One region of the Dactylosporangium sp. CA-139066 genome, then DNA from elsewhere that is predicted to be linked to it. Evidence: riboswitches for the same ligand, from Rfam matches in the RefSeq annotation. Region 1 holds a riboswitch; the other holds the start of a gene.
What was found. Region 1 has a riboswitch for S-adenosylmethionine ahead of thrC (threonine synthase). Riboswitches for the same ligand answer to the same signal wherever they lie in the genome.
Positions count from the first base shown of each region.

Region 1 (7,467 bases):
CGCTGTTCTGCGGCGACACCGTGGCCAGCGAGGCGAGCTGGGGGAGCCTGCGCTACCTGCTGGCCATGCCGGTGCCCCGGGCGCGCCTGCTCGGCATCAAGCTGACCGTCGCGCTGCTCTACAGCCTGCTCGCGATCCTCACCCTGGTGGCCACCGCGCTGCTGGCCGGGACGCTGCGCTACGGCTGGGCGCCGCTGAGCGCCCCGATCGGCGGGGAGATCCCGGCCGGCACGAGCGTGGTGCGGCTGCTGGAGATCGTCGGGTACCTGTGCGTGTCCCTGCTCGTCGTGGCGTCCCTGGCGTTCCTGCTGTCGGTGTCGACCGACGCGCCGCTGGGCGCCGTCGGCGGGGCGGTGCTGCTGCAGATCCTGTCGAACATCCTCGACCAGATCACCGCGCTGGGAAACCTGCGCACCGTGCTGCCGACCCACTACGCCGACGCCTGGCTGGGCCTGCTGTCCAGCCCTATGCAGACCGGCGATCTGGTCAAGGGCTGTGTGGCTGCGCTGATGTACGCCACCGTGTTCTTCTCCCTGGCCTGGTGGCGCTTCCTGCGCAAGGACGTCGTCAGCTGAGGACGCAGCGCGTGGTGAGCTGAGGGCTGCGGACCCCTGCATGGACGGGCCGCTACCGGCCGGTAGGGTGCCCGTCCATGCGGATCTCCGCCCTCGGTGGCGCGTGCGTGTTGGTCGTGGGGCTCGCCGCCCTCGCGGCGGGCCTCTACTACGACCAGGCGCACCTGGTGCAGTGGACGCACTTCGCGCAGACGTCGAACCTGACGCAGGGGCCGACGGAGGTGGAGACCGCCCGCATCTTCACCCTGCTCGGCGCGATCGCCAGCGGGTTCGGGGCCGCGGTGGCGGCCGGCAGCACGCTGCTGGCCCGCCTCGGCGGCCGCACCGGCCAGTGGGTGCTGCGCCTCATAGCGGTCCTGCTGCTCGTCGTCATGCTGCTCATCGCCGTGGCCGTCATCGTCGGCTCGTTCACCGGCGACGACCCGGTGGCCGTCATCGAGACGCCGTGGTGGCTGCTCACCGCCGAGTGGGGCGCCCTCGTCCTCGCGGTGCTGGGCGCCGGCACCGCGACCGCGCAGCTGTGGCGCTTCGTGCCCGAGTCATGAGGCCGATGCTCGTCGTGGCCGGCGGCGCCACCGTCGCGGGGCGTCAGGCGGCCCCGTAGCCGGGGACCGTCCGGATCGGCGGGCGGTCGGGGTGGGAAACGGGCGTCTCTCGCGGTACCACCGCGGAGTCATGCCGCTCGAACTGCGTCAGCGTCGGCCAGAGCGCCCGCTCGGGGGCCACCCGGGCGTGGATCGTGTGCACGATCGTCGCCGCCATCCGCCCCAGCGCCGCCGTGTCCTGGTGGCCGTGGGTGCGCTGGCCGAGGTCGACCTGCGCCACCGCGTCCAGCCCGTGCCCGCGGAACGTGTCGATGAGCAGCCCCGTCTCCACGCCGTAGCCGGCCGCGAACGGCAGCGACTCCAGCAGCGTGCGCCGCGCCGCGTACTCGCCGGCCAGTGGCTGGACCACCCCGGCGAGCTCCGGGAAGTGGGCGTTGAGCAGCGGCCGGGCGGCGAGCTCGGTGACCCGCCCGCCGCCGGCCGCGGAGACGTCGAGCAGCGGCCGGTCGTAGAACGCCTTGACCATCAGCGTGGCCGGGTCGGCGAAGAGCGGGCCGAGCAGCCCGGTCACGAAGTGCGGGCGGAAGTCTGTGAGGTCGGCGTCGACGTACACCAGCACGTCGCCCTTCGTCACCGCGAGCGCCTTCCACAGCACCTCGCCCTTGCCCGGCCGAGACCCGGCCGCCGGCAGGATGTCGTCGCGGTGGTGCACGGTCGCCCCGGCCGCCGCCGCCACCTCGGCGGTGCGGTCCACGGAGCCCGAGTCGACCACGATCACCTCGTCGACGAGCGGCCCCAGCGTCCGTACCCCGGTCACGATCTCCCCGACGGTCGGCTCCTCGTCCAGGGCCGGCAGCACCACGCTCACCCGGGTATCGCCCTTCGCCGCGAGCACGTCCTCCTCCGGCCAGTCCCGCCAGCCGGACGTGCGCCGTGCGAACCAGTCCGCCGCGATCGGGTGCATGAGTGAACGCTAGCCCCGTCCACCCCGTGAGATGGCTCATACCCGGGCCCGGGTGGCGCCCCTTACAATCGGGGAACAACTGAATACCTCATCCAGAGGGGCAGAGGGATACGGCCCGATGAAGCCCCGGCAACCCCTGCGAGCGTCTCGATGCTGAGGCCCGCCCGCTCGCGGTAGGTGCCAAATCCGTCCTTGCGCGAAACCGCGCTCGGAAAGATGAGAGGAAGGCCTCCCGCCATGACCTCGACGCTCGGCGTCTTCACCGACTCGCCCGCCCGCAACCTCGTGTGCCGCGGCTGCGGCGCCACCTTCCCGCTCGCCGCGCAGCACGCCTGTTACGAGTGTTTCGGCCCGCTCGAGGTCGGCTACGACCCCGAGGCGCTGGCCCGGGTGACACGTGAGCAGATCGAGGCGGGTCCCCAGAACATCTGGCGCTACGCGCCGCTGCTGCCGGTCGGCGTCGACCCGTCCACCCGCGTCACCCTCGACCCGGGCCTCACCCCGCTGGTCAAGGCCGACGGCCTGGGCAAGGAGCTCGGGTTCACCGCGCCGCTGTACGTCAAGGACGACTCGGCCAACCCGACCCACTCGTTCAAGGACCGGGTCGTGTCGGTCGCGCTGACCGCCGCGCGGGCGCTGGGCTTCACGCGGTACTCCTGCGCCTCCACCGGCAACCTCGCCAACTCCGTCGCCGCGCACGCCGCGCGCGCCGGCGTCCCGTCGACCGTGTTCATCCCGGCCGACCTGGAGCCCGGCAAGGTCGTCATGACGGCGGTGTACGGCGGCGAGGTCGTCGCCATCGAGGGCTCCTACGACGAGGTCAACCGGCTCTGCTCCGAGCTGACGGAGACCGACGAGTTCGAGGACACCGCGTTCGTCAACGTCAACGTCCGGCCGTTCTACGCCGAGGGCTCCAAGACGCTCGGCTACGAGGTCGCCGAGCAGCTCGGCTGGCGCATCCCGGCCCAGGTGGTCATCCCGATGGCCAGCGGCGAGCTGCTGACGAAGATCGACAAGGCGTTCGTCGAGCTGGTCGAGATCGGGCTCGTGCCGCCGAGCGAGTGGAAGGTCTTCGGCGCCCAGTCGGCCGGCTGCAACCCGATCGCCAAGGCGCTGCACGACGGCGTCGACGAGATCACCCCGGTGCGGCCGACCGGCATCGCGAAGTCGCTGAACATCGGCGACCCGGCGGCCGGCGTCTACGCGCTGGAGGCGGTGCGCCGGACCGGGGGCTGGATGGAGTACGTCGACGACGACGAGATCCGCGCCGGCATCCAGCTGCTGGCCCGCACCACCGGCGTGTTCGCCGAGACGGCCGGCGGCGTCACCACCGCGGTGCTCAAGAAGCTGGTCGAATCGGCCAAGCTCGACCCCAACGCCGAAACGGTCATCTTCAACACCGGCGACGGCCTCAAGACCCTCGATGCGGTCGCGGAGCGGGTCGGCCCGACCCACCGTGTCAAGCCCTCGCTGAAGTCGGCCCGCGAGGCCGGCCTGCTCGGATGATTTTTTGAGCGACGATCATTACCGAGCGTTCAGATTGAGAGAGCGCTTCCAGACTTGGACGAGGAACGGATCGTCCGAATGGCGGAGTTTATCGATACTGAGCGTGATCGCGGCGGCGCCGTCCGCCGTGTGACGGACTTGACGCCGTAGGTGCCGGGGTTCAGGATGCTCCGTGCGGGAGGACGTGTCGCCGCGAGGCCGGAACCCTGGTTCGGGCCCGCGACCACAACACCGGAGGTGTTGGCGAGCGTCCTCTCGACCAATTTCCGGGCATGGATATTTGGTTGCCCCGGCGCCGGTGACCGGCCCACGCTGGCGGCATGGCCCAATCCACGCTCGAGATCGTCGAGGTGCGCGCCGATGACCCGGCCGCCATCGACGCGGCGTACGAGATCAACGAGGCCGCGCAGCGCGCGGACGTACCCGACTTCCCGCCCGAGTGCCGATTCCTGCACCGGGCGACCTTCGCCGTACCGCCGCCGGCCGACGAGCGGCACGTGTACCTGGCCCTCGACGGCGACACCCCCGCCGGCACCCTCCAGCTGGACCTGCCCCGGCTGGACAACCTGGACAAGGCCAACGTCGAGCTCTCCGTGCGGCCGGAGCACCGGCGCCGCGGCATCGGGCGGGCCCTCGCCGCGCACGCCGCCGGCGTCGCCCGGGCGGCCGGGCGCACCGGCTGGCTCGGGTTCAGCCTGGACGCGGCCGCCCCGTCGGCCTTCAGCGCCGCCCTCGGCCTGACCAACGGGCTCACCGACGCCCGCCGGCGCCTGCTGCTGGCCGACGTCGACGAGGCCGCGGTCGACCGGCTCCACGCCGAGGGCCTGGAGCGCGCCGCGGGCTACTCCGTCGTGCAGTGGCGCAACGACCTGCCTTCGGAGTACCTCGACGACCTGGCCGCCCTCGACAGCTCCTTCATCGCCGAGACGCCGATGGGCGAGCTGGCCTACGAGCCGCAGAACGTCACCGCCGAGCGCATGCGCCGGCAGTACGAGGCGTTCGCCGCCTGGGGGACCCGCCGCTACGAGACCGGCATCGTCCACGACGCGACCGGCCGGCTCGTCGCCTGGACCGCGATGCGGGTGGCGAAGACCGTCGACTGGCACGCCTGGCAGCTGATCACCCTGGTCCATCCGGCCCACCGCGGGCACCGGCTCGGCATCGTCGCGAAGGTGGCCAACCTGCGGGCGATGCGGGCGGCCGAGCCGGCGGTGACGACCATCGACACATTCAACGCGGCATCCAACTCGTTCATGATCTCGATCAACGAGGCGATGGGGTTCCGCTTCCGGGAGTACTGGTCGAACTGGCAGGGTCCGATTTAGGACGGCGCCCGCGGGCGGCGGTGGCAGGATTGCCCGCATGGAGAACTCACACCCCATGTTCGCCAGCCACGCGGACACGCTGGAGCGGGCGCTGACCGCGATCGCTGAGCGTGCGTACTGGTCCAACTACCCGGAGTCGCCGAGCCCGCGCATCTACGGCGAGCACGCGGCCGCCGAGGGCGAGGCGGCCTTCCGCGCCTACCTGGGCGGGGACTTCCCGCTCAAGGACCAGCCGGGCATCACCGACTGGGTGTCCACCGAGAGCTCGCCCTTCGGGATCGGGCTCGACGTGCGGTACCCCCACCTGGATCTTGATCTTGCTTTTGCCGCCCTCGCCGAGGGCATGCCGGCGTGGCGGGCGGCCGGCCCGCAGACCCGCGCCGGCGTGTGCCTGGAGATCCTCGCGCGCGTGCACCGGTCCGTCTTCGAACTGGCCAACGCCGTGCACGCGACCACCGGGCAGGCCTTCGTCATGGCGTTCCAGGCCGGCGGGCCGCACGCGCTCGACCGCGCGCTGGAGGCCGTCGCCTACGCCTACCGCGAGATGACCCGCACGCCGGCCAGCGCCGACTGGGAGAAGCCGGCCGGCAAGGGCCAGACGCTGCACATGGCCAAGACCTTCCATGTGGTACCGCGGGGAGCCGCCCTGGTCGTCGGCTGCAACACGTTCCCGACCTGGAACTCGTACCCGGGGTTCTTCGCGTCCCTGGTGACCGGCAACCCCGTGATCGTCAAGCCGCACCCGCGCGCGGTCCTGCCCCTCGCGATCACCGTGAAGATCGCCCGCGAGACGCTCGCCGACGCCGGCTTCGACCCCAACCTCGTGCTGCTGGCCGCCGAGGCGCCCGGCGAGGGGCTGGCCAAGACCCTCGCGCTGCGCCCCGAGGTGCGCATCATCGACTTCACCGGCTCGACCGAGTTCGGCGACTGGCTGGAGGCCAACGCCCGCCAGGCCGTCGTCTACACCGAGAAGGCCGGCGTGAACACCATCGTCGTGGACTCCACCGACGACTTCGCCGGAATGTGCCGCAACATCGGATTCTCGCTGGTGTTGTACTCCGGGCAGATGTGCACGACGCCGCAGAACATTCTCGTCCCCGTCGGCGGCATTGCCACCGACGAAGGGCACAAGAGCTTCGACGAGGTCGCGCAGGGCATCGCGGCCGCCGTCGGCAAGCTCACCGCCGACGCGGCAAAGGGCGTCGAACTCACCGGCGCCATCGTGAACGAGGGAGTATTGGAGCGGCTCCAGAAGGCCGCCGCGGTCGGCGAGCCGGTGCTCGAATCCTCAGACGTTTCGCATCCGGCTTATGCCGGCGCGACCGTGCGTACGCCCCTCATCCGGAAACTCGGCGCCGACGACGCGCCGACCTATGGCACGGAGTGGTTCGGCCCCATTTCATTCGTTGTTGCAACCGATTCCACGCCGGGCAGTTTGCGGATCTTCGCCGACACCGTGGGCCGGAAGGGTGCATTGACCGCTTCGGTGTATTCCACATCGCCCGCGGTGCTGGATGCGATGGAAGAGGCCGCGCTGCTTGCCGGTGTGCATTTGTCAGTCAACCTTACGGGTGGGGTGTTCGTAAACCAGTCGGCGGCCTTTTCCGACTTCCACGCCAGCGGCGCCAATCCGGCGGCCAATGCCGCGCTCACCGACGGCGCCTACGTCGCGGGCCGCTTCCGCGTTGTCCAGTCACGCCGTCACGTGTAGTCCCGTAGGTTACTAACACGTAGTCGCCGGGCGATGTTTGACTCTGCAAGGGAAAGTGCGGAGAAGGCATGCTCGGCGACCTTTTCGAACTGCTTGATTCGTGACCTTGCTGTCCGATTTGGGCCTGTCGTGGTTCGGGTTACCTCGTGTACCGTGCGGTTCGTCATCGATCCAACGCCTGCGCCACCCCCGGCTGCCGGCGGCCCCCTGGGTCGAAGGCCCGAGCTGGTTCCCCACAACCAGCCGAGTGATCGCAGCAGGACCGAAGTAGAGGAAGTGCACCGTGGCACAGGGCACCGTCAAGTGGTTCAACAGCGAGAAGGGCTATGGCTTCATCGCGGTCGACGGGGGGCAGGACGTGTTCGTCCACTTCTCCGCGATTCAGATGGACGGCTACAAGTCGCTGGAAGACGGACAGCGCGTCGAGTTCGAGATCGCGCAGGGTCAGAAGGGGCCGCAGGCAGAAGGGGTTCGCTTGCTTGCCTGACCCCCGTTTGCTTCCCCCGCCGGGGCACCGTCCTCATTGATGAGGAACGGTGCCCTGCGTCGTTTTACGGCCCTCTTTTCCCGGCTTGCGGCGTTTTTCGACAAGTCGGGCGCTCCGCGCCACGACTTGTCGGATTTATACCCCGTCGGGGGATAGATGGCTTCCGGGGTCGGGGTGATCTTGGCCCCCGGCCACCTCCGCCGTCACCCGCGGTTTGCTTGCACTCGACTGGCCAGAGTGCTAAACAAGGACTTGGCACTCGCATCAGGTGAGTGCCAATGGTCGGGACGGTGCAGTCCTCCGGTGGGCAACCACCGCGAGGCTGGTCGTCGCGGGCTCATCCGGCCCGACCGC
Region 1 is NZ_JBNJNH010000002.1:1,904,451-1,911,917, forward strand. It holds gene ACQEVU_RS53495 (ABC transporter permease) at 1-575, shown strand, start outside; gene ACQEVU_RS53500 (hypothetical protein) at 653-1,120, shown strand; gene ACQEVU_RS53505 (glucosyl-3-phosphoglycerate synthase) at 1,164-2,084, opposite strand; SAM riboswitch class I at 2,170-2,307, shown strand; gene thrC (threonine synthase) at 2,322-3,590, shown strand; gene ACQEVU_RS53515 (GNAT family N-acetyltransferase) at 3,911-4,915, shown strand; gene paaN (phenylacetic acid degradation protein PaaN) at 4,953-6,626, shown strand; gene ACQEVU_RS53525 (cold-shock protein) at 6,910-7,113, shown strand.

Region 2 (7,467 bases), on a different contig from region 1:
GGCCGCGTCGACGGCGATCTCGTTCCACGCCGCGTCGGCGACCGCGCGCAGGTCGGCGACGGTGGTGAGGGTGCCGTCGGTCTCCTGGCGCAGCAGGCGCCGCCGGCCGCCGTCGAGGACGAGCAGCCGCCCGTCGGGCAGCCAGTCGAAGCACATCGGGAACGCGTCGAGGCGCAGCATCACCTCGGCGCCGCCCGCCGGGTCGACGGCGAGGATCTCCCCGCCGCCCCAGTTCGCCAGCCACAGCCGCCCGTCGTGCCAGCGGGCGGACTCGGGCAGCTGCAATCCGTCAAGCAGTGTCATGCGGGTACGTCGCCGCCGGCCCCGCCGTTCTCGACATCCGCCGCCGGAAAATATTCGAGAATGTTCTCGATCGTGGCCTTGCGGCCCTCATCGGCCGCGGCCTCGGCCTCCTCGGCGCTCAGGGCGGCCCGGGCCCGCTCGGCGACGCCGGCGGTCCACGGCCGGGTCAGGTCCGATCCGCCGCGGACGGTGTCGGCGGCCGCGAGCAGCACCAGCGCGCGGCGGGCGTCGCCGGCCAGCAGCGCGGCCTCGGCGCCGTCGTCGATCGCGGCGCCGATCATCGCGCCGTCGAACGCCGACCGCCCGTGCCGGATCGCCGTGCGCAGCCCGGACGCGGCGCCGGCGTGGTCGCCGCCGTGGGCGAGCACGAGCGCGCGGCCGCTGTGCACCAGGCCCAGCATCTGCGGCGAGACGCGGTTGCCGCCGACGAGCTCGAACGCCCGGGCGAAGCGGACGCGGGCCTGGTCGAGGTCGCCGGCGCGCAGGGCCCGGTCGGCGGCGGCGTACTCCACGAAGGCGATGCTGTCGGGCACCCCGGAGCGCAGCGCGGTGCGGCGGGCCTCGGCGAAGATCTCCTCGGCGCGCTCGTCCTCGCCGACGAGGAGGTACTCCTGGCCGAGGCGCACCTCCGTCACCGGCCGGTCCTCGGTGGCGCCGAGCGCGCGCAGGTAGGTCAGGGCCTCCTCGAAGTACGCGATCGCCTCGGCGTGCCGGCCCTCGCGCCCGGCGACCTCGGCCATCGCGGCCAGCGCGAACGACATGCCCCAGCGCTCGCCGATGCTGCGGAAGCGGGCCAGCGACGAGGCGAAGGCGGCCTGCGCCTCGCCGAAGCGCCCGCCGACGTTCATGAGGGTGTGCCCGACGAGGAGCCGGCCCAGCCCGGCGATCCACGGGTCGGGGTCGTCGGAGAGCGTGCCGATCCGCTCGAGGACGGCGCTGGTCGGGCCCTCCCGGTAGAGGTACGCGACGACCTGGAAGAGCCGGAACATGGGGTGGTTGCCGGAGTACCCCATGGCCTCGTGGAACCACCGGTCCAGCATCTCGGTGTCGCCGAGCCCGTCGAAGCCGTTGACGGCGGCGACGCCGCACGCCATCGCGCGGGCGTCCGGGTCGGCCGCGCCGGGCATCGACAGCGCGGCACTGGCCAGGGCGGCGCCCTCGACGCGGTGCCCGCCGAGCCACCAGTACCAGCCGACGCACGAGACGAGCCGCACGGCGAGGTCGGTGTCGCCGGCGGCGATGGCCCGCCGCAGCGCGCCGTGCAGGTTGTCGTGCTCGGCGTTGAGCTCGGCGAGGGACTCCAGCTGCCGCGAGGTGCGCAGCCCCGGCTCGAGGCGCTCGGCGAGCGCCAGGAACCAGGCGCCGTGCCGGCGCCGCAGCTCGTCGGTCTCGCCGTGTTCGTCGAGGCGTTCCAGGCCGTAGGCGCGGATGGTTTCCAGCATGCGGTACCGCAGGTCGTCGCCGGCGATCAGCAGCGACTTCTCGGCGAGCGTGGTGAGCAGCTCCTCCGGGTCGCCGAGGCGCCCGTCGGGGTCGCACACGGCGGCGGCCGACTCGACGGTGGCGCCGCCGGGGAAGGTCGCCAGCCGGCGCAGCATCACCCGCTCGGGCTCGGCGAGCAGGTCCCAGCTCCAGTCGACGACGGCGCGCAGGGTCTGGTGCCGCGGCCGGGCGGTGCGGCTGCCGCGGTTGAGCAGCCGGAAGCGGTCGTCGAGCCGATCGGCGATCTGCGCCGGGGTGAGCGTGCGGCAGCGGGCGGCGGCGAGCTCGATGGCCAGGGGCATGCCGTCCAGCGCGCGGCAGATCCGCACGGCGGCGTCCGCGGTGGCGCTGTCGAGGGAGAGCCCTGGCCGTACCGCTGCGGCCCGGTCTTGAAACAGACGGACCGACGGGAACGTCGCGGCGGCCGCGGGGTCCGCCCCGGCCGGCGGCAGCGACAGCGGCTCCACGCCGTAGAGCACCTCGCCGGTGATGCCGAGCGGCTCGCGGCTGGTCGCCAGGATCCGCAGGTGCGGCGACTCCCCCAGCAGCCGCTCGGCGAGCGCCGCGGCCGCACCGATGACGTGTTCGCAGTTGTCGAGGATGAGCATCAGCCGGCGGTACGCGAGCGCGTCGGCCAGCCGCCCCGGCCCGTCGGAGCCGTCGGTGTCGCCCCCGCCGCCGCGCAGCCCCTGCGCCGGCCGCCCGGCGGGATCGCGCAGCCCCAGCGCCGCCCACACGGCCTGGATGATGTCGCCGGCGTCGGTGACCGGGGCCAGCTCGACCAGCCACACCCCGTCGGGAATCGCCTCGCGCAGCGTGCGCCCGGTCTCCACGGACAGTCGCGTCTTGCCGGCCCCGCCCGGCCCGACGAGCGTCACGAGGCGCCCGTCGGCGACGAGCCGCCGGACCGCGCCGACGTCGGCGTCCCGCCCGACGAAGCTGGTCAGGGCGGCCCGCAGGTTGCCCGGCGCCGGATCCCGCTCGGTCTCGCCGCGCAGGATCGCCAGGTGTACCTCGACCAGCTGCGGCGACGGGTCGGCGCCGAGCTCGTCGGCGAGGCGCCCGCGGAAGCGCTCGAACGCGGTGAGCGCCTCGGCACCGCGCCCGGCGTCGGCGAGCGCCCGCATCAGCAGCCCGACCAGCCGCTCCCGCAGCGGATGCGCCGACACCAGGGCCTCGAGCTCGGCGACGACCCGCTCCCCGATCCCCAGCTCGGCCTCGATGCGGTCCTCGATGGCGGCGAAGCGCAGCTCGTCCAGGCGGGCCCGCCACGGCCGGGCGAACGCGGCGTCGTCGGCGTCGGCGAGCGCCGGCCCGCGCCAGAGCGCCTCGGCCTCCCGCAACGCCGCGACCGCGAGGGCGGGCTCGGCCTCCGCCCGGGCCCGGCGGACCAGCTCCTCGAACCGCACGTGGTCGACGGCGCCCGGCTCGACGTCCAGCACGTATCCGGTCGGCCGGGCCTGCAGCACCCCGTCGGGCAGCGCCCGGCGCAGCCGGGAGACCAGCGACTGCAGCGCGTTACCGGCCCCGGACGGCGGGTGCTCGCCCCAGACGCCGTCGACCAGCCGCGCCGCGCTGACCACCCGCCCCGGCTCCAGCGCCAGCAGCGTCACCAGGACGCGCAGCCGCGCCCCGCCGACCTCGACGGGCGCGCCGTCGCCGTCGCGGACCTCGAGCGGTCCCAGCAGGCCGATCCACACGCCGCCGATTGCTGCACCCCCCTCGTGTCCGGTGCTCTAGGCTGCCGCTCGTGGCCCTGCAGCCGATTCGCACGGAACGGCTCGTGCTTCGCGAGCCTACCGTCGCCGACGCCGCCGACGTGCTGGTGTTCCGCGGCGACCCGGACGTCCAGCGGTACAACGACGACCCGTTGCGCACCGTCGCCGAGGCGGAGGCGTTCGTGGAGTACCTCGTCGCCGAGTCGGCCGCCGACCTGCGCCGCCACTGGGCGCTGGAGCTCGACGGCACCGTGATCGGCCTGATGGGCCTGCACAGCTGGCACCGCCAGCACCGCCGCGCCGAGGTGGGCTGCGACATGGCGGCGGCGCACTGGGGCCGCGGCTACGCATCCGAGGCGGCCGCCGCGATCCTGCGCCACGGCTTCACGGCGATGCGCCTGCACCGCGTGCAGGCCCACACGATCGCCGCCAACACCCGCTCGGTCCGCCTGCTGGAGCGCCTGGGCTTCACCCGCGAGGGCACGCTGCGCGAGTTCTCCCTGGAGACGGACGGCCGGTACCACGACAGCGTGGTCTTCGGCCTCCTCCGCCCGGAGTGGTCCGCGCGGCGCGGCTGACTACCAGTCGCGCCACTCCCCGGCCAGGTCGGCCGGGTCGGCGCCGCGGCGCTCGGCGAGCCCCTCGACGTCGATGCCGTGCTCGACCAGGACCTGGTCGATGTACTCCGAGAGCTCCTCGCGGATCGTGGTCTCGATGCTGCCGTCGTCGGCGTCGTTGAGCGCGTTGGCCACCCGCTCGACGGCGACCCAGATCGCGCCGTCACCGCCGCCGGGCGGCCGGCCGGCGATCTCCCGCTCGTAGGCGACCAGGGCGGCGTCGACGGCCTCGGTGAAGTCGGGCGGGAAGAACGTGATGGCGTACGCCTCGTCGGCCGGCAACGTTCCCGCGGCCACGGCCGCCGACTGCTGCGCCACCTCGCGCCGCCACTTCTGGCTGGGCCTCTCGATCACGGCGGCCAGCGTACGCTCAGCCGTCGCCGTAGTGGACGACCCACTTCGCGGTCCGGACCCCGCCGCGCGCCGTGATGTCGCGCCGCAGCTGCTGCTCGGGCTCGAGCAGGGGCCATGGACGAAGTATCGATGACCACCACAGTTTCGGGTGCCCCGCCGTTCAGTCGTTTTTGTCGTACCCCGCGACTAGGGTCGTGTGCATGACGTACGCGGAGGTGAACGGGGTCTCGTTGTGGTACGAGGAGCATGGCGGCGGCGAGCCGCTGGTGCTCCTGCACGGCGGGTTCTGGACGGTTGAGCTGTTCGGCCCGTTGCTCGAAACCCTCGCCCGGCGACGGCGGGTCATCGCCGTCGAGCTGCAGGGCCACGGGCACACGCCGGACGCGGACCGCCCGTTGCGGTATGAGACGCTCGGCGACGACGTCGCGGCGCTGATCCGGCACCTTGGGCTCGAGCGGGCCGATGTGTTCGGCTACTCGCTCGGAGCGGGCACGGCGCTGCGGGTCGCCATCCAGCACCCCGACGTCGTGCGGCGGCTGATCGTCATGTCGACGCCGGTGCGGCGCACGGGCTGGTTCCCGGAGGTGCGCGCCGGGATGGCGCAGATCGGGCCGGAGATGGCGGAAGGAATGAAGGCCTCGCCGCTCTACGCGGCCTACGAGCGCGTCGCGCCGCGGGTGGAGGACTGGCCGGTCCTGGCCACGAAGCTCGGCGAGATGCTGCGCCGCGACTACGACTGGTCGGCCGAGGCCGCGCGGATCACGGCACCGACCATGCTCGTCTACGCCGACGCCGACTCCGTCCCGCCGTCCCACATCGCCGAGTTCTACGCGCTGCTCGGCGGCGGCCTGCGCGACGCGGAGTGGGACGGCTCCAAGCGCGGCCCCAACCGGCTGGCGATCCTGCCCGGCCGCACCCACTACGACGCGACGGCCGCCCCGACGCTGCCGTCGCTGGTCGAGGAGTTTCTGTCGCTGCCGGACTGAGGGGCCCGCAACGGGCGATCGATGATGGTGCTAGCGTTGGGCCGCGGTCATGAGCACCAGCGTCAAGCCCCGGCTCGCTGGTCGGCAACCCTTCGTTCGCGGGCGGGGTGCTCCGGGTGATGACCGGGCTCGGCGCGATGGGCGCCGGGCAAGCCGCGACGCCCGAGGGGTGCATGCCGAGTGATCGTGTCCGAGGTCGAGTTCCGTCCGGCGGGGCCGCAGGACGCCGAGCGGGTGGCGCTGCTGCACGCGGACAGTTGGCGCCGCCACTACCGCGGCGCCTACGCCGACGCCTTCCTCGACGGCGACGTCGAAGCCGACCGCATTGCGGTGTGGACGGCGAAGCTCGCCTCCCCCGCCGGCACCGAGACGGTGCTCGCCGAGCGGGACGGGCGGCTCGAGGGCTTTGTCCACGTCGTGTTCGACGACGACCCGCGGTGGGGCAGCCTCGTCGACAACCTCCACGTCGTGCACGACCGGCGCCGCGGGGGCCTCGGCACGCGGCTGCTGGGCCGGGCCGCCGAGGCGATCGGTGAACGCGCCGCCGGCGACGCGATGTACCTCTGGGTGCTGCAGCAGAACACCGCGGCGCAGGCGTTCTACGCCGCCCGCGGCGGGACGTGCGTGGAGACGGTGGCGGTGTCAGCGCCCGCCGGCAACCCGGCGTGGCTCAACGGCGCCCCGAACAAGCTCCGGATGGCCTGGCCGGACGCCGCAACCCTCCGCACCGCCTGACGTCACTGGCGGGGGCGCCGGGCCCAGCGGACCCGGCGCCCCCGATCGGCGAGGTCAGCTGCCGTAGACCTGGAACTCCCACAGCGAGTAGCCGTACTGCGTCGCGCGCTGCGTGCCGTACATGCGCACGTAGCGCCCGGAGCCGGTCACGTTGAGCGTCTGGTTGCCGCCCGTGCCGGTGGTGGTGCTGTAGATGTTCGTCCAGTTGGTGCCGTCGTTGGACGTCTGGATCTGGAACGCCTTCGCGTAGGCGGCCTCCCAGTTCAGGTTCACCTTGCTGATGCTGTGCGTGGCGCCGAGGTCGACCTGCAGCCACTGCGGGTCGCTGAAGCCGCTCGACCAGCGCGTGCCGGTGTTGCCGTCGGTGGCGTTGCCCGCCGCAGTGCCGGCGTTCTCGCTCGACGAGGCCGTGGTCGGGTGGCCCTGGGAGAGCAGGTTGCCGCCGCCCGTGCCGCCGCCGGGAGTACCGGCGAGACCGAACTCGTACAGCGAGTAACCGTAGGCGGTGGCGCGCTGCGTGCCGTACATGCGCACGTAGCGTCCGGAGCCGGTCACGTTGAGCGTCTGGTTGCCGCCGGTTCCCGTCGTGGTGCTGTAGATGCTCGTCCAGTTGGTGCCGTCGTTGGACGTCTGGATCTGGAAGGCCTTCGCGTAGGCGGCCTCCCAGTTCAGGTTGACGTTGGTGATGTTGTACGACTGGCCCAGGTCGACCTGCAGCCACTGCGGGTCGCTGAACGCGCTCGACCAGCGGGTGCCCGTGTTGCCGTCGGTGGCGTTGCCGGCACCGAGGGTGGCGTTCTCGCTCGAGGAGGCCGTGGTCGGCTTGCCCTGGGCGATGTTGTTGCCGGGCGGCGGCGTCGTCGTGCCGCCCTTCTTGTTGTAGACCGCGACCCAGTCGATGTTCATCTGGCCGCCGGAGATGGTGCTGGCGTTGGGGCCGCCACCGAACGCGTCGGGGAAGCCGCCGCCCATCGCAAGGTCGTAGATGATGAAGAACGGGTGGTGCACCGCGTTGTTCCACGTCGTCGCGTCCACCCGCGTCGCCGGCAGCGTGAAGTAGTTGGCACCGTCGAGGTACCACCGGATCTCCTCCGGCGACTTCGACCGGTCAATCTCCACCGCATACGTGTGATACCCGGTCTGACACCCGGCACACGCACGCTCACCACTACCCAGACCGGTCGACTCGTTACACGGACCACCCGGGTTCGTCCCGCAGTGCAGCGTCCCGAACACCGAGCTACGCCCGTTGATGTCCTCCAGAATGTCGAC
Region 2 is NZ_JBNJNH010000001.1:3,138,404-3,145,870, reverse strand. It holds gene ACQEVU_RS14365 (SMP-30/gluconolactonase/LRE family protein) at 1-303, opposite strand, end outside; gene ACQEVU_RS14360 (BTAD domain-containing putative transcriptional regulator) at 300-3,485, opposite strand; gene ACQEVU_RS14355 (GNAT family N-acetyltransferase) at 3,569-4,081, shown strand; gene ACQEVU_RS14350 (hypothetical protein) at 4,082-4,474, opposite strand; gene ACQEVU_RS14345 (alpha/beta fold hydrolase) at 4,675-5,460, shown strand; SAM riboswitch class IV at 5,506-5,621, shown strand; gene ACQEVU_RS14340 (N-acetyltransferase family protein) at 5,641-6,195, shown strand; gene ACQEVU_RS14335 (discoidin domain-containing protein) at 6,250-7,467, opposite strand, start outside.
Region 2: another riboswitch for S-adenosylmethionine. It lies ahead of ACQEVU_RS14340 (N-acetyltransferase family protein); the one in region 1 lies ahead of thrC (threonine synthase).